DNA from 4 places in the Shigella sp. SIG6 genome. Region 1 is predicted to be linked to each of the others. Evidence: predicted binding sites of a transcription regulator. Region 1 holds the regulator's gene; each other region holds the start of a gene.

Region 1 (7,862 bases):
AATCGTTTTCATCTTAATCCAGTGCAGTGTCTTAGCTGAATACAAGTCGCCAAGAGTATATGAATAAATCCCGGCAGCGGATAGCGTCAAGCCTGGCTTGCAGAAAAACTCGGAATAAACCTTATTTGTTGCAGCCCTGTGGCACAATGGTCAACATAATACCCTAACCCGACAACGCGAAAAAAAGAACTTTGCCATGAAATTAAATATCCGCGCGCAAACTGCACAAAACCAGCACAATAATTCTCCCATCGTTCTTGTCCATGGTCTGTTTGGTAGCCTCGACAACCTTGGCGTACTGGCTCGCGATCTGGTAAACGATCACAATATCATCCAGGTTGATATGCGTAACCACGGTCTTTCACCGAGAGAGCCGGTAATGAATTACCCGGCGATGGCGCAGGATCTTGTTGATACCCTGGATGCACTGCAGATCGACAAAGCAACATTTATCGGTCACTCCATGGGCGGTAAAGCGGTAATGGCACTTACTGCACTGGCCCCCGATCGCATCGATAAACTGGTGGCGATCGATATCGCACCGGTCGACTATCACGTACGCCGTCATGATGAGATTTTCGCAGCTATCAACGCGGTCAGTGAATCGGACGCACAAACTCGCCAGCAAGCAGCAGCAATAATGCGCCAGCATCTTAATGAAGAAGGGGTGATTCAGTTTCTGTTGAAATCTTTTGTTGACGGGGAGTGGCGCTTTAACGTGCCGGTATTGTGGGATCAGTATCCGCATATTGTGGGTTGGGAGAAAATCCCGGCATGGGATCACCCTGCCCTGTTTATCCCTGGCGGCAATTCTCCGTATGTTAGCGAGCAGTACCGTGATGATTTACTGGCGCAATTTCCACAGGCACGGGCGCATGTGATTGCAGGCGCGGGTCACTGGGTCCATGCTGAAAAACCGGATGCGGTATTACGCGCTATCCGTCGCTATCTCAATGATTAACGCAACTGATTAAAAACCCAGCGTCCGCGTCGCTTTCCGCGCGTGGGCGTTGGCGTGACTCATCGCGCTGATGTATTATGGCGCGCTATCCATCCGGGCAGAGGCCTGGCTGATTGTTTCCCCCGAAGTCACCAAGATCATGGCCAAAGAACAAACGGACCGTACGACATTAGATCTGTTCGCGCACGAGCGTCGACCGGGACGACCGAAAACTAATCCGCTTTCGCGCGATGAACAGCTGCGTATTAATAAACGCAACCAGCTAAAACGCGACAAAGTACGTGGCCTTAAGCGTGTCGAACTGAAGCTGAACGCGGAAGCTGTCGAGGCGCTGAACGAGCTGGCGGAATCGCGTAATATGAGCCGTAGCGAACTGATCGAAGAGATGTTAATGCAGCAACTGGCGGCGCTGCGTAGTCAGGGCATCGTTTAAATTTCCACTTTCATGTAGCACAGTGTGCAGTCCTGCTCGTTTGCTGATTCCGCAAGACTGCCTGTTCTGCTATGATTGCCTTTATCCGTGGGCAATTTTCCACCCCCATTTCAATAAGTTTCAAGAGGTTATTTCACTCATGGCTATCACTGGCATCTTTTTCGGCAGCGACACCGGTAATACCGAAAATATCGCAAAAATGATTCAAAAACAGCTTGGTAAAGACGTTGCCGATGTCCATGACATTGCAAAAAGCAGCAAAGAAGATCTGGAAGCTTACGACATTCTGCTGCTGGGCATCCCAACCTGGTATTACGGCGAAGCGCAGTGTGACTGGGATGACTTCTTCCCGACTCTCGAAGAGATTGATTTCAATGGTAAACTGGTTGCGCTGTTTGGTTGTGGTGACCAGGAAGATTACGCCGAATATTTCTGCGACGCATTGGGCACCATCCGCGACATCATTGAACCGCGCGGTGCAACCATCGTTGGTCACTGGCCAACTGCGGGCTATCATTTCGAAGCATCAAAAGGTCTGGCAGATGACGACCACTTTGTCGGTCTGGCTATCGACGAAGACCGTCAGCCGGAACTGACCGCTGAACGTGTAGAAAAATGGGTTAAACAGATTTCTGAAGAGTTGCATCTCGACGAAATTCTTAATGCCTGATGTGATGCGGCGTAGACTCATGTCTACGCCGTATTAATAGATAATGCCAATCAAAATAATTGCTACAAATTTGTAACTTTTACTGTTGTACCTGTACAATGTCCCAGTGTTCAAGTGGCCTTGCCGTTGTAAATGTAAGCTGTGCCACGTTTTTATTAACAATATTTGCCAGGGACTTGTGGTTTTCATTTAGGCGTGGCAATTCTATAATGATACGCATTATCTCAAGAGCAAATTCTGTCACTTCTTCTAATGAAGTGAACCGCTTAGTAACAGGACAGATTCCGCATGACTGATAACAATACCGCCCTAAAGAAAGCTGGCCTGAAAGTAACGCTTCCTCGTTTAAAAATCCTGGAAGTTCTTCAGGAGCCGGACAACCATCACGTCAGTGCGGAAGATTTATACAAACGTCTGATCGATATGGGTGAAGAAATTGGTCTGGCTACGGTATATCGCGTACTGAACCAGTTTGACGACGCTGGTATCGTCACCCGCCACAATTTTGAAGGCGGTAAATCCGTATTTGAACTGACACAGCAACATCACCACGATCACCTGATTTGCCTCGACTGCGGCAAGGTTATCGAATTTAGTGATGATTCCATCGAAGCGCGTCAGCGTGAAATTGCCGCAAAACATGGCATTCGCCTGACTAACCACAGTCTCTATCTTTACGGTCACTGTGCCGAAGGCGATTGCCGCGAAGATGAGCACGCGCACGAAGGCAAATAAGCCAGCCTGAACGAGAAAAGCCAACCTGCGGGTTGGCTTTTTTATACAAGGGAAATAAGAAAAGCGAGAGTTACAGCTCTCACTTATTTGTTATTACTGCGTATTTCCTGCCAGACCTTATCACAATCGGCTTTCACCGCCTGATCATTTCCGGTTTGCGTTGCACGCAGACACTGCTGATAATCCAGTACGCGTACACTTTCCTGGTCGGCAAACTGCTGATGTTGTTTCTCTTTCTTCAGCACGTTTAACACACTCTGGCAGGCTTCAATTTTTTCTGGCGAACCTTGCGCGGTGTTGATACAGGCGCTGTATGCCTCTTTCAGACGGCTGTCTTCCTGTGGTGCGGTTGATTGCGCACAAGCTACCAGCCCCGATGCCATCATGGCGATGAGAATCAGTTTTTTCATTGAATGCGGCAGGCACAAAACCTGCCGCGTCGGGCATCAGAAGATGGTGAATGGTGCGATTACCATAAATTTCACGTCACGCTCATCCTGGAAGATGTTACCGTAACCGCCGCCCCAGCTTGGGATGTCGGAGTGGTTGTCGTATTCGGTGAAGTGCAGTTTGAACATCGTGCCTTTGGCGCGACCGTCCTGAATGGTGTAGACCGCATCCAGGCTGTAGGCAGACTCTTCAATAGTCCGGTTTTTGTCGTAGTACGCATCCGGATTGCTCTGCCAGGTCGCAGGTTTAGCATCCCATGCGTAAACGTAGGAAGCGCCGATGGCGAAGCCTGGAAGATTCCAGTTTTTCAGGTCATACATCGCACCGAAGAAGACCGCTTTTTCGCCGTTAGCGTTGAAGTCGGAACGGTTATCCCACCAGATATCCAGGCGGCCGTTGGAGGAAGCGTAGGTTGGGGTCATACGTTGCAGGAAGTATCCCTGCTGACTGTCAGCCTTAACCCAGGTGCCTTCGAGGCGCAAATCCACTACGTCAGCCGCCCGGTAACCAAAGGTCAACGCTTGCAGCCAGGCGGTGCCGTCATAAAGATCGTTGACGCTGCGATCGTCAACTTTATCGCGGGTACCATAGAACTGGTAGCTGGTGGTTAACGGGCTACCGGCGATATCAAATTTGTAGCTGGCTTTGGCAAAATATTGATCGATATACCCTTCCGCCTGACCAAATGCCGCTTCCAGTACGAAGTTATTTTTGAAGTCGTATTTCGCACCGATGGAGTGCAGATAATCAACTTTGGTGGTTTTATCGTTCTGATAAAACTCATCCATTTCCAGATGCCACGGCGCTTTGTATTCGTTGGTCCACATGTAGGAGAAACTCAAGGCACCAGCATCGCCGTAATCAAAATTCGCCCCGGCTTCCGCCCCCTGATAAGTACCCGGCATAAAGCTCCAGTGCGGCGCTAACAGCGTTTGACCGGTTGGCTGAATGTAACCTGCCCTCGCCCAAACCGGACCGTATTTAAATTTGGCCGCAGCTTTATACAGGCTTATACCGCTTTTGTCGCCGGACCAGTCTTCGTCATAGGCTTTATTACTTTTTGAAAACGCGATTTCGTTCGGGTGGGAGCTGTCGCCGTTTTCCGCCATTTCAATCGCCGTAAACGCAGCAATATCAAGGCCGAACATATCAGCAGCATAACCGGACTGAAAATCGAGGTTGGCATTCCAGGTGGAGTGAGAAAGGTTGGTTTTGTATTTGTCGCCGTCGGTAACATCTTTACGGTCGCGTTCACGCTGCCAGTAATAGATACCGCCGGTTAAGGTTGAATCGTCGATGAATCCTTCGGCGCGAGCCTCCGGCATTGCCATAAAGCCCGACATTGCTGTAACACCGGCAATAGCCAGCGCCAGCGTACTACGTTTGCCACTAAACGTACGCATGGGTTAATCCTCTTTGACGTATAAATTGCTGCACCAAAGGTGAACAGCGAAAAAAAATAAAAATTAAAAAAGTAGCGTTGAGAAAAGTCTCGCTGACTACAGGAACAGACTATTTTTCGCGACGCGAATTATCAATCTCTTTCTGTAACCAGAATGTAAGAACATGAGCAACCGCACATATTTTGATGATTTTTGTTACAAGGCTTAAGTTTGCGGTTGAAAGGCTTGCAGAAGAATAAAAACGTGAAATTCCAGCAAGATGAAAGCGGTTACATTTTATTTAATTATGTTTTGTGATTTTAAATTTATTTTATGGATAAATTGCGAAGCGGAATTAATTCGCGAAGAAAAGCAGAAAAAACGCCGCAGAGCGCGGCGTTTGGGATTGTTTGCTATTTCTTGCCGGATGCGGCGTGAACGCCTTATCCGGCCTACAAAAGCACGCAAATTCAATATATTGCAGAGATCATGTAGGCCTGATAAGCGAAGCGCATCAGGCAATTTAGCGTTTGAAATTTATTGTTTATTTATTGCCAGATGCGACGTAAATGCCTCACCCGGCTTGGTAGAACTTAAAATTACTCGCCTACTTTCGCCCAGGTATCACGCAGCCCAACGGTGCGGTTAAATACCGGTTTTTCGGCCGTGGAATGGCGGCTGTCGAGGCAGAAGTAACCTTCACGCTCAAACTGGAATGCTTTACCCGCTACCGCATCTTTCAGCGACGGTTCAGCAAAGCCCTGTTTGATCACCAGCGATTCCGGGTTAATCACCGACAGGAAATCATCCGCAGCACCTGGGTTAGGCACGCTGAACAGACGATCATACAAACGGATTTCAACCGGCAGCGCATGTGCCGCGCTCACCCAGTGAATAACACCTTTGACTTTACGACCATCTGCCGGATCTTTGCTTAAGGTGTCGGCGTCATAAGTACAGAAGATGGTGGTGATATTACCTTCGGCATCTTTCTCCACGCGTTCAGCCTTAATGACGTAAGCATTACGCAGACGCACTTCTTTACCCAGCACCAGACGTTTGTACTGCTTGTTAGCTTCTTCGCGGAAATCGGCGCGATCGATCCAAATTTCACCGCTAAACGGCACCTGACGGCTCCCCATTTCCGGTTTGTTCGGATGGTTCGGCATGGTGACCATTTCGCCTTCGCCCTGATAGTTTTCGATAACCAGTTTCACCGGATCGATAACCGCCATTGCGCGCGGCGCATTTTCGTTGAGATCTTCACGGATGCAGGATTCCAGCGACGCCATCTCAATGGTGTTGTCCTGCTTGGTCACGCCGATGCGTTTGCAGAACTCACGAATAGAAGCCGCAGTGTAACCACGACGACGCAGACCGGAAATGGTCGGCATACGCGGGTCATCCCAGCCTTCAACGTGCTTGTCGGTCACCAGCAGGTTCAGCTTACGCTTGGACATCACAGTGTATTCCAGATTCAGGCGCGAGAATTCGTACTGGCGCGGATGAACAGGAATGGTGATGTTATCCAGTACCCAGTCGTACAGACGACGGTTGTCCTGGAACTCAAGCGTACACAGAGAGTGCGTAATACCTTCCAGCGCATCGCTGATGCAATGGGTGAAGTCGTACATCGGGTAGATGCACCACTTGTTACCAGTCTGGTGGTGTTCAGCAAATTTAATGCGGTACAGCACCGGATCGCGCATTACGATAAATGGCGACGCCATGTCGATTTTCGCACGCAGGCAGGCTTTACCTTCTTCAAAACCACCGGCACGCATTTTTTCGAACAGCGCCAAGTTCTCTTCAACGCTGCGGTCGCGGTACGGGCTGTTTTTACCCGGCTGCGTCAGGGTACCGCGGTATTCGCGGATCTGTTCCGGTGTCAGTTCATCAACGTACGCCAGGCCTTTATTGATCAGTTCGATCGCATAGGCGTGGAGCTGATCAAAATAATCGGAGGAGTAACGGACGTTACCAGACCAGTGAAAACCTAACCACTCTACGTCGTTTTTGATCGAATCGACATACTCGATATCTTCTTTTACCGGGTTAGTGTCGTCGAAACGCAGGTTGCACTGGCCTTTATAGTCCTGGGCGATCCCGAAGTTCAGGCAGATAGATTTCGCATGGCCAATATGCAGATAGCCATTCGGCTCCGGCGGGAAACGGGTGTGTACTGTGGTGTGCTTACCACTGGCCAGATCTTCATCGATGATCTGACGGATAAAGTTAGTCGGGCGGGCTTCTGCCTCACTCATCGTGGATTCCTCAAAGCGTAAACAACGTATAACGGCGTATGATCTTATAAGCGGGACAGGCTGACAACTGTTAGTTTTTTAAAATTGATAATCTAACAAGGATTATGGGGATGATTGATGAAAAAAAAAGCGGCAGAGAAGATCTCCACCGCTTGTCATTGTTGGATGCGACGCTGCCGTGTCGCATCAGGCATAAAGCAGATTACTTTTTGATTTCATACAGCGGTGTTTGACCCGCCACAACATGGCCCTGAGCTTTAATGATCAAGCCACTGAAATTGTCGATATTGCTGCAAACCACCGGGCTAATCATCGAGCGGGCGTTAGCGTTCAGGTAATCCAGATCCATTTCCAGAATCGGTTGCCCTGCGCTTACCTGCGCACCCTCTTCCACCAGACGTTTAAAGCCTTTACCTTCCAGCGCTACGGTGTCGATACCCATATGGACGACGATCTCCGCGCCTTTTTCGGTTTCCAGGCAGAACGCGTGGTTGGTGTTGAAGATTTTCACGATTGTCCCTGCGGCTGGTGATACGACGATTTTATCTGTCGGTTTCACCGCCACACCGTCACCCACCGCTTTGCTGGCGAATGCTTCGTCAGGAACCTGATCCAGTGCCACGACATCACCGGTAATCGGCGATACCAGCTCCGCGATAGATACCGCGTTTGGTACAGCCTGCGGTTTTGCTACAGGCGCGGCAGTTGCCGGAGTTGCTTCAGCTGACGCAGCGGCTACCGGACCACGGGCAACGACTTTCTTCATCGCATCGCCGATGGATTCTGCTTTCGCGCCAACAATCACCTGAATAGTCTGTTTGTTCAGTTTCACTACACCAGAAGCACCCAGACGTTTACACATCGTATCGTTGACGCGGGCAGAGTCAGCCACGGTCAGGCGCAGACGGGTAATACAGGCATCAATCGCTTTCAGGTTGTCAGTACCGCCAACCGCAGCAATATAGTT
Region 2 (7,862 bases), on a different contig from region 1:
ATTGCCAGCCAACAGGCAGGTGTGATTGGCTGGCAGGTGTGCCGCGAGCTGGCGGGGGTTGAACGTATCTATGCGATGCGCAAAAAAGCCGTTGGTCTGCTTGGCAATGCCAAAGGTGCCGCTAAGCCAATTCCGTTTGCTGAGGATACCTGCGTACCGCCGGAACATCTGGCCGATTATATTGCTGAATTTCGCGCGCTGCTCGACAGCCACGGCTTAAGCTACGGTATGTTCGGTCACGTCGACGCAGGTGTCTTGCACGTCCGTCCGGCACTGGATATGTGCGATCCGCAACAAGAGATTTTGATGAAGCAAATCTCTGATGACGTGGTGGCGCTGACTGCGAAATACGGTGGTTTGTTGTGGGGCGAGCACGGCAAAGGTTTTCGCGCTGAATACAGCCCGGCGTTTTTCGGTGAGGAACTTTTTGCAGAACTGCGCAAAGTGAAAGCGGCATTTGACCCGCATAACCGACTCAACCCAGGGAAGATTTGCCCGCCAGAAGGTCTCGATGCGCCGATGATGAAAGTGGACGCGGTGAAGCGCGGTACATTCGATCGGCAGATCCCCATTGCGGTACGCCAGCAGTGGCGCGGTGCGATGGAGTGTAACGGCAACGGTTTATGCTTCAACTTTGATGCCCGTAGTCCGATGTGTCCGTCGATGAAGATCACCCAGAACCGGATTCATTCACCGAAAGGGCGCGCAACGCTGGTGCGTGAATGGCTGCGCTTGTTGGCGGATCGCGGCGTTGACCCACTCAAACTGGAACAAGAACTGCCTGAATCCGGCGTCAGTTTGCGGACGTTAATTGCCCGCACGCGCAATAGCTGGCATGCGAATAAAGGCGAATATGACTTCTCACACGAAGTCAAAGAGGCGATGTCGGGCTGTCTGGCCTGTAAAGCTTGTTCGACCCAGTGCCCCATCAAAATTGATGTGCCGGAGTTTCGCTCTCGTTTTCTGCAGCTCTATCACACCCGTTATTTACGCCCGCTTCGCGACCACCTCGTTGCTACGGTCGAGAGCTACGCACCGCTGATGGCACGCGCGCCGAAAACCTTTAACTTCTTCATTAACCAGCCGCTGGTGCGCAAACTCTCGGAAAAACATATCGGCATGGTTGATTTGCCACTGCTGTCGGTCCCCTCGCTACAACAACAAATGGTGGGGCATCGCTCGGCAAACATGACGCTGGAACAGCTTGAAGCTCTCAATGCAGAGCAGAAAGCGCGCACGGTGTTGGTGGTGCAGGACCCCTTTACCAGCTATTACGATGCGCAAGTGGTGGCGGATTTTGTCCGTCTGGTTGAAAAATTAGGTTTCCAGCCTGTGTTACTGCCATTTTCGCCAAATGGCAAAGCCCAGCATATCAAAGGCTTTCTTAATCGTTTTGCGAAGACGGCGAAAAAGACGGCGGATTTCCTCAACCGTATGGCTAAGCTTGGGATGCCAATGGTGGGCGTCGATCCGGCGCTGGTACTTTGTTATCGCGATGAATATAAACTGGCGCTGGGCGAGGAACGTGGCGAGTTTAACGTCTTACTTGCGAATGAATGGCTGGCAAGCGCACTTGAGTCACATCCAGTGGCTACAGTCAGCGGTGAATCATGGTATTTCTTTGGTCACTGTACCGAGGTTACCGCTTTGCCGGGCGCGCCAGCACAATGGGCCGCGATATTTGCCCGTTTTGGCGCGAAACTGGAAAATGTCAGCGTGGGTTGCTGCGGCATGGCAGGGACTTACGGACATGAAGCGAAAAACCATGAAAATTCGCTCGGGATCTATGAGTTATCCTGGCATCAGGCTATGCAGCGACTGCCGCGTAACCGCTGTCTGGCGACCGGATATTCCTGCCGTAGCCAGGTAAAACGGGTTGAAGGCACGGGGGTACGCCATCCTGTGCAGGCTTTACTGGAGATTATTAAATGATATGGAAACGGAAAATCACTCTGGAAGCACTGAATGCTATGGGTGAAGGAAACATGGTGGGGTTCCTGGATATTCGCTTTGAACATATTGGTGATGACACCCTTGAAGCGACAATGCCAGTAGACTCGCGGACAAAGCAGCCTTTCGGGTTGCTGCATGGAGGAGCATCCGTGGTACTGGCCGAAAGTATCGGTTCCGTTGCCGGTTATTTATGTACCGAAGGTGAGCAAAAAGTGGTTGGTCTGGAAATCAATGCTAATCACGTCCGCTCGGCACGAGAAGGGCGGGTGCGCGGCATATGTAAACCGTTGCATCTCGGTTCGCGTCACCAGGTCTGGCAGATTGAAATCTTCGATGAGAAAGGGCGTTTGTGCTGTTCGTCACGATTGACGACCGCCATTTTGTGACGTTGTCACCAGGAAAGTGTGACGCATATTGCTTTTGGTCATTATCTGCACAGTAAACGGTGGTATACTGTGCAGGTCTTGTCTAAAAGCGAGGATGCTATGTCTACTCAACTTGATCCCACCCAGCTGGCCATTGAATTTTTACGCCGTGACCAGAGCAATCTTTCACCTGCCCAATATCTCAAACGTCTGAAACAACTAGAACTTGAATTTGCTGACCTGCTTACTCTCTCTTCTGCTGAATTAAAAGAAGAAATCTACTTTGCCTGGCGTCTGGGCGTGCATTGATCCTGACTTAATGCCGCAAGTTCGCCAAATCGACCTGGATTAACCTCCGTCTAGGTTCGATGACCTTCTTAATACTGCTTATCTACCGCCTGATATTGTTCAAAAATAATACTAATCGCAGTTTGTGTTAAAACGGCGGGTTAGCTTTATGAGATTATTCTTATCGCCCCTTCAAGAGCTAAGCCACTGAGAGTGCCGGAGATAAGCGCCGGATGGGGTAGAAACCCTTAAGCCTGTGTCGCACAGACTTAAGGGTTTTCTTATTTCTGAACGCTGCACTTTTTTACCTATCTCTTAAATAGTCATTTTCAATACAACTTTTTCTTTTTCATCACAGCCTTAATGCTCCTTAGATAATAACCATTATCTAACAATGAGATACCTAATTCTTAGCGTGCCTGTTAACCCACACATCAGGGGCTATGCTTATTAAAAGCAGGCAAAAAGCATGTTTTACGGTAAAGCCCCTGCGTTTGCTGGGTTGAACTGATAATCATTATCACTAACATGCTGTTATACGCTGAAAGCGATGAAGTGAGGTAAATAGATGGACATGCATTCAGGAACCTTTAACCCACAGGATTTCGCCTGGCAAGGCTTAACGCTGACACCCGCAGCGGCGATACACATCCGCGAGCTGGTGGCAAAGCAGCCAGGTATGGTCGGCGTGCGCTTAGGTGTGAAGCAAACGGGCTGCGCGGGCTTTGGCTATGTGCTCGACAGTGTTAGCGAGCCGGACAAAGACGATCTGCTGTTTGAACACGACGGCGCGAAGCTGTTTGTCCCGCTGCAATCGATGCCGTTTATTGATGGCACGGAAGTCGATTTCGTTCGTGAAGGACTTAATCAGATATTCAAATTTCACAACCCTAAAGCCCAGAATGAATGTGGCTGTGGCGAAAGCTTTGGGGTATAGGCGGTACTATGTCTCGTAATACTGAAGCAACTGACGATGTCAAAACCTGGACCGGCGGCCCGCTGAATTATAAAGAAGGATTCTTCACCCAGTTAGCCACCGATGAGCTGGCAAAGGGGATAAACGAAGAGGTGGTACGCGCAATTTCGGCGAAGCGTAATGAGCCGGAGTGGATGCTGGAGTTTCGTCTAAACGCCTATCGCGCATGGCTGGAGATGGAAGAACCGCACTGGTTGAAAGCGCACTACGACAAGCTGAATTATCAGGATTACAGCTACTACTCAGCACCATCGTGCGGTAATTGTGACGACACTTGCGCGTCTGAACTTGGCGCGGTGCAGCAAACTGGCGCGAACGCCTTTTTAAGTAAAGAGGTGGAGGCGGCGTTTGAGCAGTTGGGCGTTCCCGTGCGGGAAGGCAAAGAGGTGGCGGTGGATGCCATTTTCGACTCTGTTTCGGTTGCCACCACTTATCGCGAAAAACTGGCGGAGCAGGGAATTATTTTCTGTTCCTTTGGTGAGGCGATCCACGATCACCCGGAACTGGTGCGTAAATATCTCGGCACCGTGGTGCCGGGGAATGACAACTTCTTTGCAGCACTTAATGCGGCGGTAGCCTCTGACGGTACGTTTATTTATGTGCCTAAAGGCGTGCGCTGCCCGATGGAACTTTCCACCTATTTTCGCATTAACGCGGAAAAAACCGGGCAGTTTGAGCGCACAATTCTGGTGGCCGACGAAGACAGCTACGTCAGTTACATTGAAGGCTGTTCCGCTCCGGTGCGTGACAGCTATCAGTTGCACGCGGCAGTGGTGGAAGTCATCATCCATAAAAACGCCGAGGTGAAATATTCCACGGTACAAAACTGGTTCCCTGGCGATAACAACACCGGCGGTATTCTCAACTTCGTCACCAAGCGTGCTTTGTGCGAAGGCGAAAACAGCAAAATGTCATGGACGCAATCAGAAACCGGGTCAGCGATTACGTGGAAATATCCCAGCTGCATTTTGCGCGGCGATAACTCCATTGGTGAGTTTTACTCAGTGGCGCTGACCAGCGGTCATCAGCAAGCGGATACCGGCACCAAGATGATCCACATCGGTAAAAACACCAAATCGACCATTATCTCGAAAGGGATCTCTGCCGGACATAGTCAGAACAGTTATCGCGGCTTAGTGAAAATCATGCCGACGGCAACCAATGCGCGCAATTTCACTCAGTGCGACTCAATGCTGATTGGCGCTAATTGTGGGGCGCATACCTTCCCGTATGTCGAATGTCGCAATAACAGCGCACAACTGGAGCACGAGGCAACGACATCACGTATTGGTGAAGATCAACTGTTTTACTGCCTGCAACGCGGGATCAGCGAAGAAGACGCCATCTCGATGATTGTTAACGGTTTCTGCAAAGACGTGTTCTCAGAACTGCCGCTGGAATTTGCCGTTGAAGCACAAAAACTCCTCACCATCAGTCTTGAACACAGCGTCGGATAAGGAATAAATATGTTAAGTATTAAAGATTTACACGTCAGCGTGGAAGATAAAGCTATCCTGCGTGGATTAAGCCTCGACGTTCGTCCCGGCGAAGTTCACGCCATTATGGGGCCAAACGGTTCGGGCAAAAGTACCTTATCGGCAACGCTTGCCGGGCGCGAAGATTATGAAGTGACGGGCGGCACGGTTGAGTTCAAAGGCAAAGATTTGCTTGCACTGTCGCCGGAAGATCGTGCAGGCGAAGGCATCTTTATGGCCTTCCAGTATCCGGTGGAGATTCCAGGCGTCAGTAACCAGTTTTTCCTGCAAACGGCACTTAATGCAGTGCGCAGCTATCGCGGCCAGGAAACGCTCGACCGCTTTGATTTTCAGGATTTGATGGAAGAGAAAATCGCTCTCCTGAAGATGCCGGAAGATTTATTAACCCGTTCGGTAAACGTTGGTTTTTCCGGCGGCGAGAAAAAGCGCAACGATATTTTGCAAATGGCGGTGCTGGAACCGGAGTTATGCATTCTTGATGAGTCGGACTCCGGGCTGGATATTGACGCATTAAAAGTGGTCGCCGATGGCGTGAACTCGCTGCGTGATGGCAAGCGCTCATTCATCATTGTTACGCACTACCAACGCATTCTCGACTACATCAAGCCTGATTACGTTCATGTGCTATATCAGGGACGAATTGTGAAATCCGGCGATTTCACGTTGGTCAAACAACTGGAGGAGCAGGGTTATGGCTGGCTTACCGAACAGCAGTAATGCGCTGCAACAGTGGCATCACTTGTTTGAAGCTGAAGGGACAAAACGCTCACCGCAAGCACAGCAGCATTTACAACAATTGCTGCGTACCGGACTGCCGACACGTAAACATGAAAACTGGAAATATACGCCGCTGGAAGGGCTGACCAATAGTCAGTTTGTCAGCATTGCGGGAGATATATCCCCACAGCAGCGTGATGCCTTAGCGTTAACGTTAGACGCCGTGCGGCTGGTGTTTGTCGATGGACGTTACGTGCCCGCGCTGAGCGATGCAATTGAAGGCAGCGGATATGAAGTGAGCATTAACGACGACCGTCAGGGGTTACCCGACGCTATTCAGGCGGAAGTGTTTCTGCATTTGACGGAAAGCCTGGCACAAAGCGTGACGCATATCGCCGTGAAGCGCGGTCAACGGCCGGCAAAGCCATTGCTGTTAATGCATATCACCCAGGGCGTGGCAGGTGAAGAGGTGAACACTGCCCATTACCGGCATCATCTGGATCTGGCGGAAGGTGCCGAAGCAACGGTGATCGAACATTTTGTCAGCCTTAATGGTGCTCGTCATTTTACCGGGGCACGGTTCACTATCAATGTCGCAGCGAACGCCCACTTGCAGCATATCAAGCTGGCGTTTGAAAACCCGGTCAGTCACCACTTTGCCCATAACGATTTGTTGCTGGCTGACGATGCCACCGCATTTAGCCATAGTTTCCTGCTGGGTGGCGCAGTGTTACGACACAACACCAGTACGCAACTCAATGGCGAAAACAGCACGCTGCGGATCAATAGCCTAGCGATGCCGGTGAAAAACGAGGTGTGTGATACCCGTACCTGGCTGGAACACAATAAAGGTTTTTGTAACAGCCGACAGTTGCACAAAACTATCGTCAGCGACAAAGGCCGCGCGGTATTTAACGGTTTGATCAACGTCGCGCAGCACGCCATCAAAACGGATGGTCAGATGACCAACAATAATCTGCTGATGGGCAAACTGGCGGAAGTGGATACAAAACCGCAGCTGGAAATCTATGCAGATGATGTGAAATGCAGCCACGGCGCGACGGTGGGGCGTATTGATGATGAACAGATGTTCTATCTGCGCTCGCGCGGGATCAATCAGCAGGATGCCCAGCAGATGATCATTTACGCCTTTGCTGCCGAACTGACGGAAGCACTGCGTGATGAGGGGCTTAAACAGCAGGTGCTGGCCCGAATCGGTCAACGGCTGCCAGGAGGTGCAAGATGACTTTTTCCGTCGACAAAGTGCGGGCCGACTTTCCGGTGCTTTCGCGTGAGGTAAACGGTTTGCCGCTGGCTTATCTCGACAGCGCCGCCAGTGCACAGAAACCGAGCCAGGTGATTGACGCCGAGGCCGAGTTTTATCGTCATGGCTACGCGGCGGTGCATCGCGGTATTCATACCTTAAGCGCCCAGGCGACCGAGAAAATGGAGAACGTGCGCAAGCGGGCATCGCTGTTTATTAATGCCCGTTCGGCGGAAGAGCTGGTGTTCGTCCGCGGCACGACGGAAGGGATCAATCTGGTCGCCAATAGCTGGGGCAACAGCAATGTGCGGGCGGGCGATAACATCATCATCAGTCAGATGGAGCACCACGCTAACATTGTCCCCTGGCAGATGCTTTGCGCACGCGTTGGCGCAGAGCTGCGTGTGATCCCTCTCAACCCCGACGGTACGCTGCAACTGGAGACGCTGCCTACGCTGTTTGATGAGAAAACTCGCCTGCTGGCAATTACTCATGTCTCCAACGTGCTTGGCACAGAAAATCCACTGGCGGAAATGATCACGCTTGCGCACCAGCATGGCGCAAAAGTGCTGGTGGATGGCGCTCAGGCGGTGATGCATCATCCGGTGGATGTTCAGGCGCTGGATTGCGACTTTTACGTGTTCTCCGGGCATAAACTGTATGGCCCCACCGGAATTGGCATTCTTTATGTGAAAGAAGCCTTGTTGCAGGAGATGCCGCCGTGGGAAGGGGGCGGTTCTATGATCGCCACCGTCAGCCTGAGTGAAGGCACTACCTGGACCAAAGCACCATGGCGGTTTGAA
Region 3 (6,212 bases), on a different contig from region 1:
CTGTCTGCATATCAGTTCCCTAAGTGCTACTTTGTGTTACATGCAAGATAGCACAAAGTAGCACTTAAGCAGGGTAGAGTATCTACTGACTCGCCGCAGCCAACTCTTCTTCTGACAGCCCGGTAAATCGCATGATGTCTGCAAGAGGGACTCCGGATTCAAGCATTATTTTGGCTATATGCAGGGCTTTGGATTGTTCCCCCTCCTGCCGCAATCTTTCCGCAATAGTCATTAAACTCTCCTTGTGTTTCGGTGAACGTTCGGCAACGCCGTCGATAAAATCGTTAAAACGTACAGCGTCGCCAGTTTGCAGTATGTAATTAAACAGCCCTTTGATTTGTCTGTCATTAGCGTATCCACTACTTAATAAGCAGGCCATTTGCTCTACCAGCCCCATCAGATCGCGTTGACGAATATGTTTTTGAATTAACTCCAGCAGCGCCATACGTCGGTGCTGCATGATTTCATCATCAGGCATGACGGTGACATCAATCAGCGGAAATGCGGAGGCATAAAGCTGCCTTGCCAGTTTGGGATCGGCGAAACAATCCAGCCAACACAGCGAATAGGGATAGGGGCTTTCAATACCGTGGTAAAACAACAATGGCACCACCATCGGCAACGTTTTGTATCCAGCATCAAGGTGATTTTGCATTGCGGCAATAGCGTAACGCATCATGCGAAATGCGATCAGTTTGTTTGAGGTGCTTTGATGTTCAATCAGACAATAGATGTATCCTGGTCCTTGTTCCGTTTTCACCGACCACAGCACATCGGAATAGCTTTCACGCAGATCGTCATCAATAAAGCTGCTCGACTCCAGCTTGAGGGTTTTCATATCACAGAGCGCGTGAATGGGTGCCGGTAAATGAAACGCAAGAAAATCGCGTGCCGTCTCCGGTTGACGTAAAAAGAGTTTGAACAGCGCATCATGTGGGGTGGAACTCTGCTTTTTACTCATGGCGTTCCTTCACCTGTTGTTTGAATGCCGCGACTCTACGCGCCACTCCACATCTGTGCATTAGCGAGTTTTCATCCCTGCGAGACGCTTTCAGAGGAACTTACGTTGCGCTGCAAGAATTGCATTTTTATGGAAAGCCGCACGCAAAAAAGCCCGGATGCAAACGCATACCGGGCTTTTCAAAACAGGCGATGGAGTATGGTTAACGCAGCGCCCACCACTCGCGCAGACAGGCTTTGCCTTCCGGGCAGCTTTTACAACTGCCAGAGAGGCAGCCGTCAGGTTCTTCCTGAATCCGCACGGCTTTGCCCATGCTTTCCAGCTGTTGCAGCATGGCGTTAATCATTGGCTGCGGAGTGTTCAATGTCTGGCTTATCTGGGTCGCTTCCATACGGCCCCGTAACGCCAGCAAATCACGTACCTGAATAAGTGAAGCCATTAATGGCAATCACCGGTGGTGCTGGCTGCGCAGCAACTGCTTACCGACTTGCGGGTTGCCAGCAGTTCGATATCCACCCGGCTACGCGCGCGGCGCAGCAGACCGATAACTACGATGTTAAACAGGATTACCGCCAGAATGCACACCAGGCTGTAAGTTGGGTGCTGACTGTAGCTGGCGACCTGATAGAACAATGTTGCCAGTGAGTAAGCGATATTCAGCCCCCACAGGATGGAGAAGCCCATCCAGCCACGGCTTGATTCACGGGCGATGGCTCCCATCACCGAGATACATGGTACATACAGCAGGACGAAAATCAGGTAGCTGTATGCGGCAGCTGCGCTACCGAATTTCTGATCCATCACGCCCATCGCCCCGGTACCCATTTCACCGTCGCCTTTGCTAGCTTCAATGGGGTTCATCAGTACGCTAAGGCTGAAGGTGTCTTTCAGGCTCTGCCAGGTTTCATCTACCGCACTGAACAGCTCTTCACCGAGGTTGAATTCCGCCGGATTGAACTCTTCGTCCTGAATATTTTCTGCGGTGTAGAGGGTGTTGAGCGTACCCACCACCACTTCTTTTGCCATTGCGCCCGTAAACAGGCCAACCGTTGCCTGCCAGTTATCTTCATGTACGCCAATCGGCTTGAAGACAGGGGTTATCACCCGGCTGACGGAAGCCAGCGCCGAGTCGTTGATGTTATCGACGATTTTCCCGCTCAACGAGAAGCTGTTGAAAGCGCTCAGGAAAATGCTGACGATGATAATCACTTTACCAGCACGCAGAACGAAGCCCTTCAGACGCTGCCAGGTCTGGATAATCAGGCTTTTAACGTGTGGTACATGGTAGACCGGCAGCTCCATGACAAACGGCGTCGCTTCACCGCGCATGATGGTGTACTTGAGCATCAGGCCAGTCAGCACCGCCATCACGATACCGAGCATATACAGCGAGAAAACCGCCAGGGCACCGTTCTGCCCGAAGAAGGCAGCCGCGAATACTGCGAAGATAGCCAGACGCGCGCCGCAGGACATAAACGGTGCCATCATGATGGTCATCAGACGTTCACGCGGTGCATCAAGCGTACGTGCGCCCATTACCGACGGTACGTTACAACCGAAACCGACGATCAGCGGCACAAAGGATTTCCCCGGCAAGCCCAGCGCCTGCATCAGGCGGTCCATCACAAACGCTGCACGCGCCATATAGCCGGAGTCCTCAAGGAAGGAGAGGAACAGGTACATCATGCCGATCTGCGGCACCAGTGGCAGCACGGTGTTAATACCGCCACCCAGGCCCTGGGCGAGGAAGATAGTCAGCCAGTCCGGGAAGTGGAGCGTGTAGCCAATCCATTGAATACCATGCACAAATAGCGCCACGGAGCCGACGTCAAACAGCGGCTGTAACGCCCCGCCGATGTTGATAGCCAGCAGGAACATCAGGTACATCACAAAGAGGAAAATCGGCAGACCGAGGAAACGGTTGAGCACGATTTTATCTACCGCAGTGGTGAAACGGCTGGGTTCTGCCGTCAGGGTGTTGCTTACCACATCACAGATGGCAGCAATGCACTGGTAACGCGCATCGGCAATGTGCAGCGCCGGATCATCCATTTCATTACGCAGACGGGCGAGGGTGGCATCCAGATGCTGCGACGCTTCACCGGCGTAGGCGCGGCTGTAGATATCGCCTTCCAGCATTTGCAGGCCCAGCCAGCGACGTTGTTTCAGCGGGATGTCGGAAGGCATCACTTTTGCCAGTGAATCTGCTTCGTTGAGTAGCGGCTGTGCGTAATGCACCAGTTCCACATTCTCGTTAGCTTTATAGCGATCAATCGCCAGCTTGAGCGCTTCAATACCGCGACCACGGGTTGAAACCAGCGGGATCACCGGGCAGCCAAGACGTGCCGATAGAGCATCAATTTCAATACGAATATTTTGCTTCTCGGCAATGTCGAGCATGTTCAGCGCCACGATGCAGGGAATACCGAGTTCCAGCAGTTGCAGCGTCAGGTACAGGTTACGCTCAAGGTTAGACGCATCCACCACGTTAATCAGCAGGTCGGCGTCGCCACTCAAAATGTAGTGACAGGCGATTTGCTCATCGAGCGAGGTCTGCGATGAGATGGTGGTCAGAGAATAGGTGCCGGGCAGGTCCACCAGCGTGACCTGATGATCGGTGGTGGAGAATTGCCCTTCTTTACGTTCGACGGTAACGCCAGCCCAGTTACCTACACGCTGACGTGCGCCAGTGAGCTGGTTAAATAAGGTTGTCTTGCCAGAATTTGGATTACCAATTAAGCCAATGGTTAATTTTTTCATTGTTGTTATCACCGTATTAACAGGAAACCGCTTCCACTTCTAATAAGGCCAGATCTTTTTTGCGTAATACCAGGCTCACGCGACGGGTTTCGATATGAATGGGGTCGCCGAGTGGAGCGACGCGCACCACATCAAAAGAGGAGCCAGGTAACATGCCTAGAGAAAGCAGTTTTTGGCGATATGCCGGGCTGATTTCACGGGAAAAGCCAGTGATTTTCCACGCAGTATCTGGAGTGTATTGCATAGGTGCCTACTTGTTTCTCATTAACTGGATAACTACCTCATGGGGCGTTTGACCGCGACATGAGACCAGATGATTTGCCAACAAAGGAGAGATTAAATAATCAACAACACAATGATAATGAGAATGGTTTCTATCAGCAATACTTAAAATGTGTGCGAATGTTGGTTTGAATAATAATCTGACTCAATGTTGATGTGGCTCAAGGTTATATCGCAGCGAAAATATAATTCGAATAGTGAGTTACCCGGACTGGCTAATGTTTAATTAAGGTTTCAGTTGTTAATGAAGTGATAAATATTAACGGAGTATATTGTGAGTTTGGCTGTGGAATAAAAGTGCCGGAGATATTCTCCGGCACTTTTATGTCAGGCAAAGCGTTCGTTGCCAGATGCGGCGTGAACGCCTTATCGCGCAGGTTTAGGGGCCAGTCCGGGCGTTTAACGTTTTTTACCCATCGCTGCCGCCAGCGCATCCATCATCGCGCTATTACCGGCAGGCTGCGCTTCACGACCGCGTGGTTTGGCTGCCGGGCGGTTGTTTTGCGGGCGTTCATTACCGCCGCCGCGACGAGAGTTGGTTTCGCCAGGCTGCTCGTCCAGACGCATAGTCAGGGCGATACGTTTACGCTGAAGATCCACTTCCAGCACTTTCACCTTCACAATGTCACCCGCTTTCACCACGGTATGCGGATCTTCCACAAACTTGTTCGACAATGAAGAGATGTGAACCAGGCCGTCCTGATGCACGCCAATATCGACAAACGCGCCAAAGTTGGTGACGTTGGTCACTGCGCCTTCGAGGATCATACCCGGTTGCAGGTCGTTCATTGTCTCGACGCCATCGGCAAACTGAGCGGTTTTAAATTCCGGACGCGGATCGCGACCCGGTTTTTCCAGCTCTTTGATGATGTCAGTTACTGTCGGCACACCGAATTTTTCATCAGTAAAGTCAGACGCTTTCAGGTTACGCAGTTCGCTGCTGTTACCCATCAGATCTTTCAGTGCCTGCTGTGTTGCTGCCAGAATGCGTTCCACCACCGGATAGGCTTCCGGATGAACGGTAGAGGCGTCCAGCGGGTTATCACCGTGGTTAATGCGCAGGAAGCCCGCGCACTGCTCGAAGGCTTTCGGCCCCAGACGGCTGACTTTCAGCAGTTGCTGACGGTTCTGGAACTGGCCGTTCTCATCGCGCCAGGCCACGATGTTTTGCGCCATCATGCGCGTCAGGCCCGCCACGCGGGTTAATAGCGGAACAGAAGCGGTGTTGAGATCGACGCCAACGGCGTTTACGCAGTCTTCTACTACTGCATCCAGTTTGCGGGCCAGTTGCGTCTGGCTGACGTCATGCTGATACTGACCTACGCCGATAGATTTCGGATCGATTTTCACCAGCTCCGCCAGCGGATCCTGCAAACGGCGGGCGATAGATACCGCACCACGCAGCGAAACGTCGAGATCCGGGAACTCCTGCGCTGCCAGCTCGGAAGCTGAGTAAACCGACGCGCCAGCTTCGCTGACGATCACTTTCTGTGCGGTCACTTTCGGGAACTGCTTCTGCACGTCGAGATAGAAACGTTCAGTTTCGCGGGAAGCTGTACCGTTGCCGATCGCCACCAGTTCAACGTTATGTTTTTCACACAAGGCAGCAACGGTCATCGCTGCTTTTGCGGCTTGTCCGGTGTGCGGGTAAATGGTATCGGTCGCCACCAGTTTGCCAGTGGCATCGACCACCGCCACTTTTACCCCGGTACGCAGACCCGGATCGAGGCCCATCGTTGCACGCAGTCCGGCAGGGGCCGCCATCAGCAGATCGTGCAGGTTACGGGCAAAGACGTTGATTGCTTCATCTTCCGCGCGTTCGCGCACGGTACCCATCAGTTCGGTTTCCAGATGCATCAGCACCTTGATGCGCCAGGTCCAGCTCACTACGCTTTTGCGCCAGCTATCCGCCGGGGCATTGTTCAGGCGCAGGCCAAGGTGATCCATGATGATTTGCTCGCAATAGCTCTCTTTGGGCGGCTCATCGAACTGCGGATCGGCATTCAGCGAAAGCTGGAGTACGCCTTCGTTACGCCCACGGAACATCGCCAGCGCGCGGTGAGAAGGCACCGTGGACAACGGTTCGTGATGATCGAAATAGTCGCGGAATTTCGCCCCTTCCTCTTCTTTACCGCTCACCACCGTAGAAACCAAATGCGCGTTCTTCCACAGATAATCACGCACTTTCGCCAGCAGCGCGGCATCTTCG
Region 4 (7,862 bases), on a different contig from region 1:
CGCGCTTCGGTGCAAAGCATCCCGCTTCTACTTTGTTAGTCGCTGGGGTGAGATTTATGGGAGAAACCGCCAAAATTCTCAGTCCGGAAAAAACAATTCTGATGCCGACACTTCAGGTTGAGTGTTCACTGGATCTCGGCTGCCCTGTTGAAGAATTTAACGCATTTTGCGATGCCCATCCCGATCGTACTGTCGTCGTCTACGCCAACACTTCTGCTGCGGTAAAAGCGCGCGCAGATTGGGTGGTAACTTCAAGCATTGCCGTCGAACTTATTGATCATCTTGATAGTTTGGGTGAAAAAATCATCTGGGCACCCGACAAACATCTGGGGCGTTACGTGCAAAAACAGACGGGTGGAGACATTTTATGCTGGCAGGGTGCCTGCATTGTGCATGATGAATTTAAGACTCAGGCGTTAACCCGCTTGCAAGAAGAATACCCGGATGCTGCCATACTGGTGCATCCAGAATCACCACAAGCTATTGTCGATATGGCGGATGCGGTCGGTTCCACCAGTCAACTGATCGCTGCTGCAAAAGCATTGCCTCATCAGAGGCTTATTGTGGCAACCGATCGGGGTATTTTCTACAAAATGCAGCAGGCGGTGCCAGATAAAGAGTTACTGGAAGCACCAACCGCGGGTGAGGGCGCAACCTGCCGCAGCTGCGCGCATTGTCCGTGGATGGCCATGAATGGCCTTCAGGCTATCGCAGAGGCATTAGAACAGGAAGGAAGTAATCACGAGGTTCATGTCGATGAGAGGCTGCGAGAGAGGGCGCTGGTGCCGCTCAATCGTATGCTGGATTTTGCGGCTACACTACGTGGATAACGAATAATAAGGCGTAACGTTACGCTTTGGGGGAAAGATGGATTTTTTTAGTGTGCAGAATATCTTGGTACATATACCAATAGGGGCGGGCGGTTATGATCTCTCATGGATCGAAGCGGTAGGCACGATCGCCGGGTTGCTGTGTATTGGCCTTGCCAGTCTGGAGAAGATCAGCAACTACTTCTTTGGCCTGATCAACGTTACCTTGTTTGGCATTATTTTCTTTCAGATTCAGCTGTATGCCAGCCTGCTATTACAGGTGTTTTTCTTTGCCGCGAATATTTACGGCTGGTATGTGTGGTCGCGACAAACCAGTCAGAACGAGGCGGAGTTGAAAATTCGCTGGTTGCCATTGCCGAAGGCACTCAGCTGGTTGGCGGTTTGCGTTGTTTCGATTGGTCTGATGACGGTATTTATCAATCCGGTGTTTGCATTTTTGACCCGCGTGGCAGTCATGATCATGCAAGCATTAGGATTACAGGTTGTGATGCCTGAACTGCAACCGGACGCTTTCCCGTTCTGGGATTCATGCATGATGGTGTTATCTATCGTGGCAATGATTCTGATGACGCGTAAGTATGTGGAAAACTGGCTGTTGTGGGTGATTATTAACGTGATTAGCGTCGTTATTTTTGCACTTCAGGGCGTTTACGCCATGTCTCTGGAGTACATCATCCTGACCTTTATTGCGCTCAACGGCAGCCGGATGTGGATCAACAGCGCACGTGAAAGAGGCTCACGCGCGCTGTCCCATTAATGGTGATGATGTGAATGGCCAGACACCCCTTCATTCAGGTGGCAGTCTGGCCCATGACAAGGTTGATATTCCATCTGAATGGTGGCGTGCTCAATCTGATAGTGATCCATCAGGTAGTGTTGGATCTGATCCAACAAGGCATCGTGATCGTGTGGCGGGATCACCTGCACATGCAACGTCATCACCGGCTTCTCGCCTACCATCCATACATGTACATGGTGCACATTGCGGACTTCCGGGATTTCCCGGCACATACGACGCTTCAGTTCAGCGATATCCAGCGATACCGGTGCACCTTCAAGTAATTCATTCACGCTATCTTTCAACAGTCGCCACGCGCTACGCAGAACCAGAAGCGACACCAGTATCGAGAGAATGGGGTCAGCAGGTGTCCAGCCAGTCCAGATAATAATCAACGCGGCAATAATAGCCCCAACCGAACCCAGCAGGTCCCAGAGCACATGCAGTGCCGCTGCTCGTACGTTGAGGTTTTTCTCTTCGCTGCCGTGATGAAGTAACCAGAAAGAAAGTATATTTGCCAGCAACCCAGCCACGGCAATTGCCATCATCATGCCTCCCTCGACCGGACGCGGCGTGCGGAAGCGTTCTATCGCCTCCCAGACAATCAAAATGGTAATTACCACGAGGGCGATGGCATTCACAAACGCCGCGAGCGTGGTCAGTCTTAGCCAACCGAAAGTGTGGCGAATGGTGGGCGGATGACGTGAAAATTGCACGGCGAGTAGGGCGAAAAGCAGGGCGGCAGTATCGGTCAACATATGACCCGCATCGGCCAGCAATGCCAGAGAACCAGAAAGAAAACCACCAACGACTTCTACCAGCATAAACCCGGCAGTCACGCCGAAAGCATACAACAAGCGACGAGCATTATTATCTTCTGGCAGGTGTGAGGACGTGTGTGAGTGTGAGTGCGGCATGACGAGTCATCCCTTAATTATTCTCACTTAACTTTATGACATCATACTGCTTTTAGAAGTGAAAAATTAAAAGGGAGAGACTCCGCTCTCCCATTATTGGCTATTTTGCAGGGTTACTGCGTGGTACCGTCGGTTTTGGTATCGACATCATTATTGATGCCATCACCGGTTTGTACCTTTTTATTGATATCCGGACATCGACCATCTTTGCACATGGTGTTCTTGTGCTCTTCATCTTTGGTCATTCCGTCATTGTTCATTGAAGAACCATCCGAATGCAGCATTGTGCCGCCAGAACCGGTATTTACCCCGTTATTGTCGACGTTATTTGGCGCGACATTTTCACGGGCGTCAGGGGCTACCTGGCCCGCATCAGCTGCGGCGTTTGCCTAGCCGTTATTAGTTTGCGCTCCGCTATCGGCAGCCAGTGCGGCACCGCTGGCAAGGCTTAGAGTGGCAGTCAGAAATAATGTAGCCAGTTTTGTCATTTTCATAGGATGCTCCTGTTATGGTCGTTATGTCGGATAACCTCTTCCAACAGTGCATTTGCAGGTGAATATAAGGCATTGGTTTAAGATTTCAGCCGGTTTATGAAACGCAGCAGAGAATCTTGAAATAATTAACAAACAAAGGAGTTACAGTTAGAAATTGTAGGAGAGATCTCGTTTTTCGCGACAATCTGGCGTTTTTCTTGCTAATTCCAGGATTAATCCGTTCATAGTGTAAAACCCCGTTTACACATTCTGACGGAAGATATAGATTGGAAGTATTGCATTCACTAAGATAAGTATGGCAACACTGGAACAGACATGAATTATCAGAACGACGATTTACGCATCAAAGAAATCAAAGAGTTACTTCCTCCTGTCGCATTGCTGGAAAAATTCCCCGCAACTGAAAATGCCGCGAATACGGTTGCCCATGCCCGAAAAGCGATCCATAAGATCCTGAAAGGTAATGATGATCGCCTGTTGGTGGTGATTGGCCCGTGCTCAATTCATGATCCTGTCGCGGCTAAAGAGTATGCCACTCGCTTGCTGGCGCTGCGTGAAGAGCTGAAAGATGCGCTGGAAATCGTAATGCGCGTCTATTTTGAAAAGCCGCGTACCACGGTGGGCTGGAAAGGGTTGATTAACGATCCGCATATGGATAACAGCTTCCAGATCAACGACGGTCTGCGTATAGCCCGTAAATTGCTGCTTGATATTAACGACAGCGGTCTGCCAGCGGCGGGTGAGTTTCTCGATATGATCACTCCTCAGTATCTCGCTGACCTGATGAGCTGGGGCGCAATTGGTGCACGTACCACGGAATCGCAGGTGCACCGTGAACTGGCGTCTGGTCTTTCTTGTCCGGTAGGTTTTAAAAATGGCACAGACGGTACGATTAAAGTGGCTATCGATGCCATTAATGCCGCCGGTGCGCCGCACTGCTTCCTGTCCGTAACTAAATGGGGGCATTCGGCGATTGTGAATACCAGTGGTAACGGCGATTGCCATATCATTCTGCGCGGCGGTAAAGAGCCTAACTACAGCGCGAAGCACGTTGCTGAAGTGAAAGAAGGGCTGAACAAAGCAGGTCTGCCAGCTCAGGTGATGATCGATTTCAGCCATGCTAATTCGTCCAAACAATTCAAAAAGCAGATGGATGTTTGTGCTGACGTTTGCCAGCAGATTGCCGGTGGCGAAAAGGCCATTATTGGCGTGATGGTGGAAAGCCATCTGGTGGAAGGCAATCAGAGCCTCGATAGCGGGGAGCCGCTGGCCTACGGTAAGAGCATCACCGATGCCTGCATTGGCTGGGAAGATACCGATGCTCTGTTACGTCAACTGGCGAATGCAGTAAAAGCGCGTCGCGGGTAAGGTTTAATTGTCGGATGCGCCGTCAGAGTGGCGTATCCGATGAATCACCACAGGCCTGATAAGACGCGCAGCGTCGCATCAGGCAATGTGCTCCATTGTTAGCAACGACAAACAAAAAAGCCGACTCACTTGCAGTCGGCTTTCTCATTTTTTAAACGAATGACGTTTACTTCGCTTTACCCTGGTTCGCAACGGCTGCTGCTTTCGCCGCGATCTCGTCAGCATTACCCAGATAATAGCGTTTCAGCGGTTTGAAATTCTCGTCGAACTCATACACCAGCGGCACGCCAGTCGGGATATTCAGCTCAAGAATCTCTTCTTCGCTCATGTTATCAAGATATTTCACCAGCGCACGCAGGGAGTTACCGTGTGCGGCGATGATTACGCGCTCACCGCTCTTCATACGCGGCAGAATGGTTTCATTCCAGTAAGGGATCACGCGGTCAATGGTCAGCGCCAGGCTTTCCGTCAGCGGCAATTCTTTCTCGCTCAGTTTCGCGTAACGCGGATCGTGACCCGGATAACGCTCATCATCTTTAGTCAGTTCCGGCGGAGTCACTGCAAAACCACGACGCCACTGTTTCACCTGCTCGTCGCCATACTTTTCAGCAGTTTCCGCTTTGTTCAGACCCTGCAACGCACCGTAGTGACGTTCGTTCAGTTTCCAGGATTTCTCAACGGGCAGCCATGCCTGATCCAGTTCGTCCAGCACATTCCACAGGGTATGGATAGCGCGTTTCAACATAGAAGTGTAAGCAAAGTCAAAGCTGTAACCTTCCTCTTTCAGCAGCTTACCTGCTGCTTTTGCTTCGCTTACGCCTTTCTCAGACAGATCCACGTCGTACCAACCGGTGAAACGGTTTTCTTTGTTCCACTGACTTTCGCCATGACGAACCAGAACCAGCTTAGTTACAGCCATATACTTACTCCTCAAATCATCTTTTAATGATAATAATTCTCATTATATTGCCGTGACGAAGCAACAGCAATGCTTACGCATAACCATAGCGAAAATAGTGGCGCAGTGTAAGGTTGTTGTGAATATTGAGTTGCAAATATGTCGGTGTTTGCTGGTGATTTGAACAATATGAAGATAAAGCCCTCATGACGAGGGCTTAACATTACTCAGCAATAAACTGATATTCCGTCAGGCTGGAATACTCTTCGCCAGGACGCAGGAAGCAGTCCGGTTGCGGCCATTCAGGGTGGTTCGGGCTGTCCGGCAGAAACTCGCTTTCCAACGCCAGCCCTTGCCAGTCGGCGTAAGGTTCGGTTCCCCGCGACGGTGTGCCGCCGAGGAAGTTGCCGGAGTAGAATTGAAGAGCCGGAGCGGTGGTGTAGACCTTCAGCTGCAATTTTTCATCTGCTGACCAGACATGCGCCGCCACTTTCTTGCCATCGCCTTTGGCCTGTAACAAGAATGCGTGATCGTAACCTTTCACTTTGCGCTGATCGTCGTCGGCAAGAAACTCACTGGCGATGATTTTGGCGCTGCGGAAATCAAAAGACGTTCCGGCGACAGATTTCAAGCCGTCGTGCGGAATGCCGCCTTCATCAACCGGAAGATATTCGTCCGCCAGAATCTGCAACTTGTGATTGCGCACGTCAGACTGCTCGCCGTCAAGATTGAAATAGACGTGATTAGTCATATTCACCGGGCAAGGTTTATCAACTGTGGCGCGATAAGTAATGGAGATACGGTTATCGTCGGTCAGACGATATTGCACCGTCGCGCCGAGATTACCCGGGAAGCCCTGATCGCCATCATCTGAACTCAGGGCAAACAGCACCTGACGATCGTTCTGGTTCACAATCTGCCAGCGACGTTTGTCGAACCCTTCCGGGCCGCCGTGCAGCTGGTTAACGCCCTGGCTTGGCGAAAGCGTCACGGTTTCACCGTCAAAGGTATAACGACTATTGGCGATGCGGTTGGCATAACGACCAATAGAGGCCCCCAGAAACGCAGCCTGATCCTGATAGCATTCCGGACTGGCACAGCCGAGCAGCGCCTCGCGGACGCTGCCATCGGAAAGCGGAATACGGGCGGAAAGTAAAGTCGCACCCCAGTCCATCAGCGTGACTACCATCCCTGCGTTGTTACGCAAAGTTAACAGTCGGTACGGCTGACCATCGGGTGCCAGTGCGGGAGTTTCGTTCAGCACTGTCCTGCTCCTTGTGATGGTTTACAAACGTAAAAAGTCTCTTTAATACCTGTTTTTGCTTCATATTGTTCAGCGACAGCTTGCTGTACGGCAGACACCAGCTCTTCCGGGATCAGCGCGACGATACAGCCGCCAAATCCGCCGCCGGTCATGCGTACGCCACCTTTGTCGCCAATCACAGCTTTGACGATTTCTACCAGAGTGTCAATTTGCGGCACGGTGATTTCGAAATCATCGCGCATAGAGGCATGAGACCCCGCCATCAACTCGCCCATACGTTTCAGGTCGCCTTGCTCCAGCGCGCTGGCAGCTTCAACGGTGCGGGCGTTTTCAGTCAGGATATGACGCACGCGTTTCGCCACGATTGGGTCCAGCTCATGTGCAACAGCGTTGAACTCTTCAATGGTGACATCGCGCAGAGCTGGCTGCTGGAAGAAACGCGCACCGGTTTCGCACTGTTCACGACGGGTGTTGTATTCGCTGCCAACCAGGGTACGTTTGAAGTTACTGTTGATGATGACGACAGCCACACCTTTCGGCATGGAAACTGCTTTAGTCCCCAGTGAGCGGCAGTCAATCAGCAAGGCATGATCTTTCTTGCCGAGTGCGGAAATTAGCTGATCCATGATCCCGCAGTTACAGCCAACAAACTGGTTTTCTGCTTCCTGACCGTTAAGCGCGATTTGTGCGCCGTCCAGCGGCAGATGATAAAGCTGCTGCAATACGGTTCCGACCGCGACTTCCAGTGAAGCGGAAGAACTTAACCCGGCACCCTGCGGCACATTGCCGCTGATCACCATGTCCACACCGCCGAAGCTGTTGTTACGCAGTTGCAGATGTTTCACCACGCCACGAACGTAGTTCGCCCATTGATAGTTTTCATGCGCGACAATGGGCGCATTGAGGGAAAACTCGTCGAGCTGATTTTCATAATCGGCTGCCATCACGCGAACTTTACGGTCATCGCGTGGTGCACAGCTGATCACGGTTTGATAATCAATCGCGCAGGGCAGAACGAAACCGTCGTTGTAGTCGGTGTGTTCACCAATCAAATTCACGCGGCCAGGCGCCTGAATGGTGTGAGTGGCAGGGTAGCCAAATGCGTTGGCAAACAGAGATTGTGTTTTTTCTTTCAGACTCATTTCTTACACTCCGGATTCGCGAAAATGGATATCGCTGACTGCGCGCAAACGCTCTGCTGCCTGTTCTGCGGTCAGGTCTCGCTGGGTCTCTGCCAGCATTTCATAACCAACCATAAATTTACGTACGGTGGCGGAGCGCAGCAGAGGCGGATAAAAGTGCGCGTGCAGCTG

Evidence for each region. The regulator Fur, encoded in region 1, represses iron uptake genes when iron is present. The targets are predictions, from matches to a motif close to ATAATAATGAGAACNACTATCAA.
Region 2: the regulator Fur is predicted to act here: its motif matches at 3,114-3,136, upstream of sufA (Fe-S cluster assembly scaffold SufA).
Region 3: the regulator Fur is predicted to act here: its motif matches at 4,077-4,099, upstream of feoA (ferrous iron transporter A).
Region 4: the regulator Fur is predicted to act here: its motif matches at 5,333-5,355, upstream of gpmA (2,3-diphosphoglycerate-dependent phosphoglycerate mutase).

What each region holds. Positions count from the first base shown of each region.
Region 1 is NZ_JBQZXC010000038.1:19,591-27,452, reverse strand. It holds gene seqA (replication initiation negative regulator SeqA) at 1-12, opposite strand, end outside; gene ybfF (esterase) at 197-961, shown strand; gene ybfE (LexA regulated protein) at 1,101-1,394, shown strand; gene fldA (flavodoxin FldA) at 1,534-2,064, shown strand; gene uof (fur leader peptide) at 2,274-2,360, shown strand; gene fur (ferric iron uptake transcriptional regulator) at 2,353-2,799, shown strand; gene chiQ (ChiQ/YbfN family lipoprotein) at 2,883-3,209, opposite strand; gene chiP (chitoporin ChiP) at 3,246-4,652, opposite strand; gene glnS (glutamine--tRNA ligase) at 5,231-6,895, opposite strand; gene nagE (PTS N-acetyl glucosamine transporter subunit IIABC) at 7,098-7,862, opposite strand, start outside.
Region 2 is NZ_JBQZXC010000001.1:23,887-31,748, forward strand. It holds gene ydiJ (D-2-hydroxyglutarate dehydrogenase YdiJ) at 1-1,932, shown strand, start outside; gene menI (1,4-dihydroxy-2-naphthoyl-CoA hydrolase) at 1,929-2,339, shown strand; gene ACUU1M_RS00120 (YdiH family protein) at 2,439-2,627, shown strand; gene sufA (Fe-S cluster assembly scaffold SufA) at 3,175-3,543, shown strand; gene sufB (Fe-S cluster assembly protein SufB) at 3,552-5,039, shown strand; gene sufC (Fe-S cluster assembly ATPase SufC) at 5,049-5,795, shown strand; gene sufD (Fe-S cluster assembly protein SufD) at 5,770-7,041, shown strand; gene sufS (cysteine desulfurase SufS) at 7,038-7,862, shown strand, end outside.
Region 3 is NZ_JBQZXC010000047.1:20,531-26,742, forward strand. It holds gene ACUU1M_RS10235 (AbrB/MazE/SpoVT family DNA-binding domain-containing protein) at 1-10, opposite strand, end outside; gene rpnA (recombination-promoting nuclease RpnA) at 83-961, opposite strand; gene feoC ([Fe-S]-dependent transcriptional repressor FeoC) at 1,164-1,400, opposite strand; gene feoB (Fe(2+) transporter permease subunit FeoB) at 1,400-3,721, opposite strand; gene feoA (ferrous iron transporter A) at 3,738-3,965, opposite strand; gene ACUU1M_RS10260 (Tex family protein) at 4,403-6,212, opposite strand, start outside.
Region 4 is NZ_JBQZXC010000017.1:28,193-36,054, forward strand. It holds gene nadA (quinolinate synthase NadA) at 1-830, shown strand, start outside; gene pnuC (nicotinamide riboside transporter PnuC) at 868-1,587, shown strand; gene zitB (CDF family zinc transporter ZitB) at 1,584-2,525, opposite strand; partial or broken gene ACUU1M_RS05050 (YbgS-like family protein) at 2,639-3,019, opposite strand; gene aroG (3-deoxy-7-phosphoheptulonate synthase AroG) at 3,335-4,387, shown strand; gene gpmA (2,3-diphosphoglycerate-dependent phosphoglycerate mutase) at 4,554-5,306, opposite strand; gene galM (galactose-1-epimerase) at 5,509-6,549, opposite strand; gene galK (galactokinase) at 6,543-7,691, opposite strand; gene galT (galactose-1-phosphate uridylyltransferase) at 7,695-7,862, opposite strand, start outside.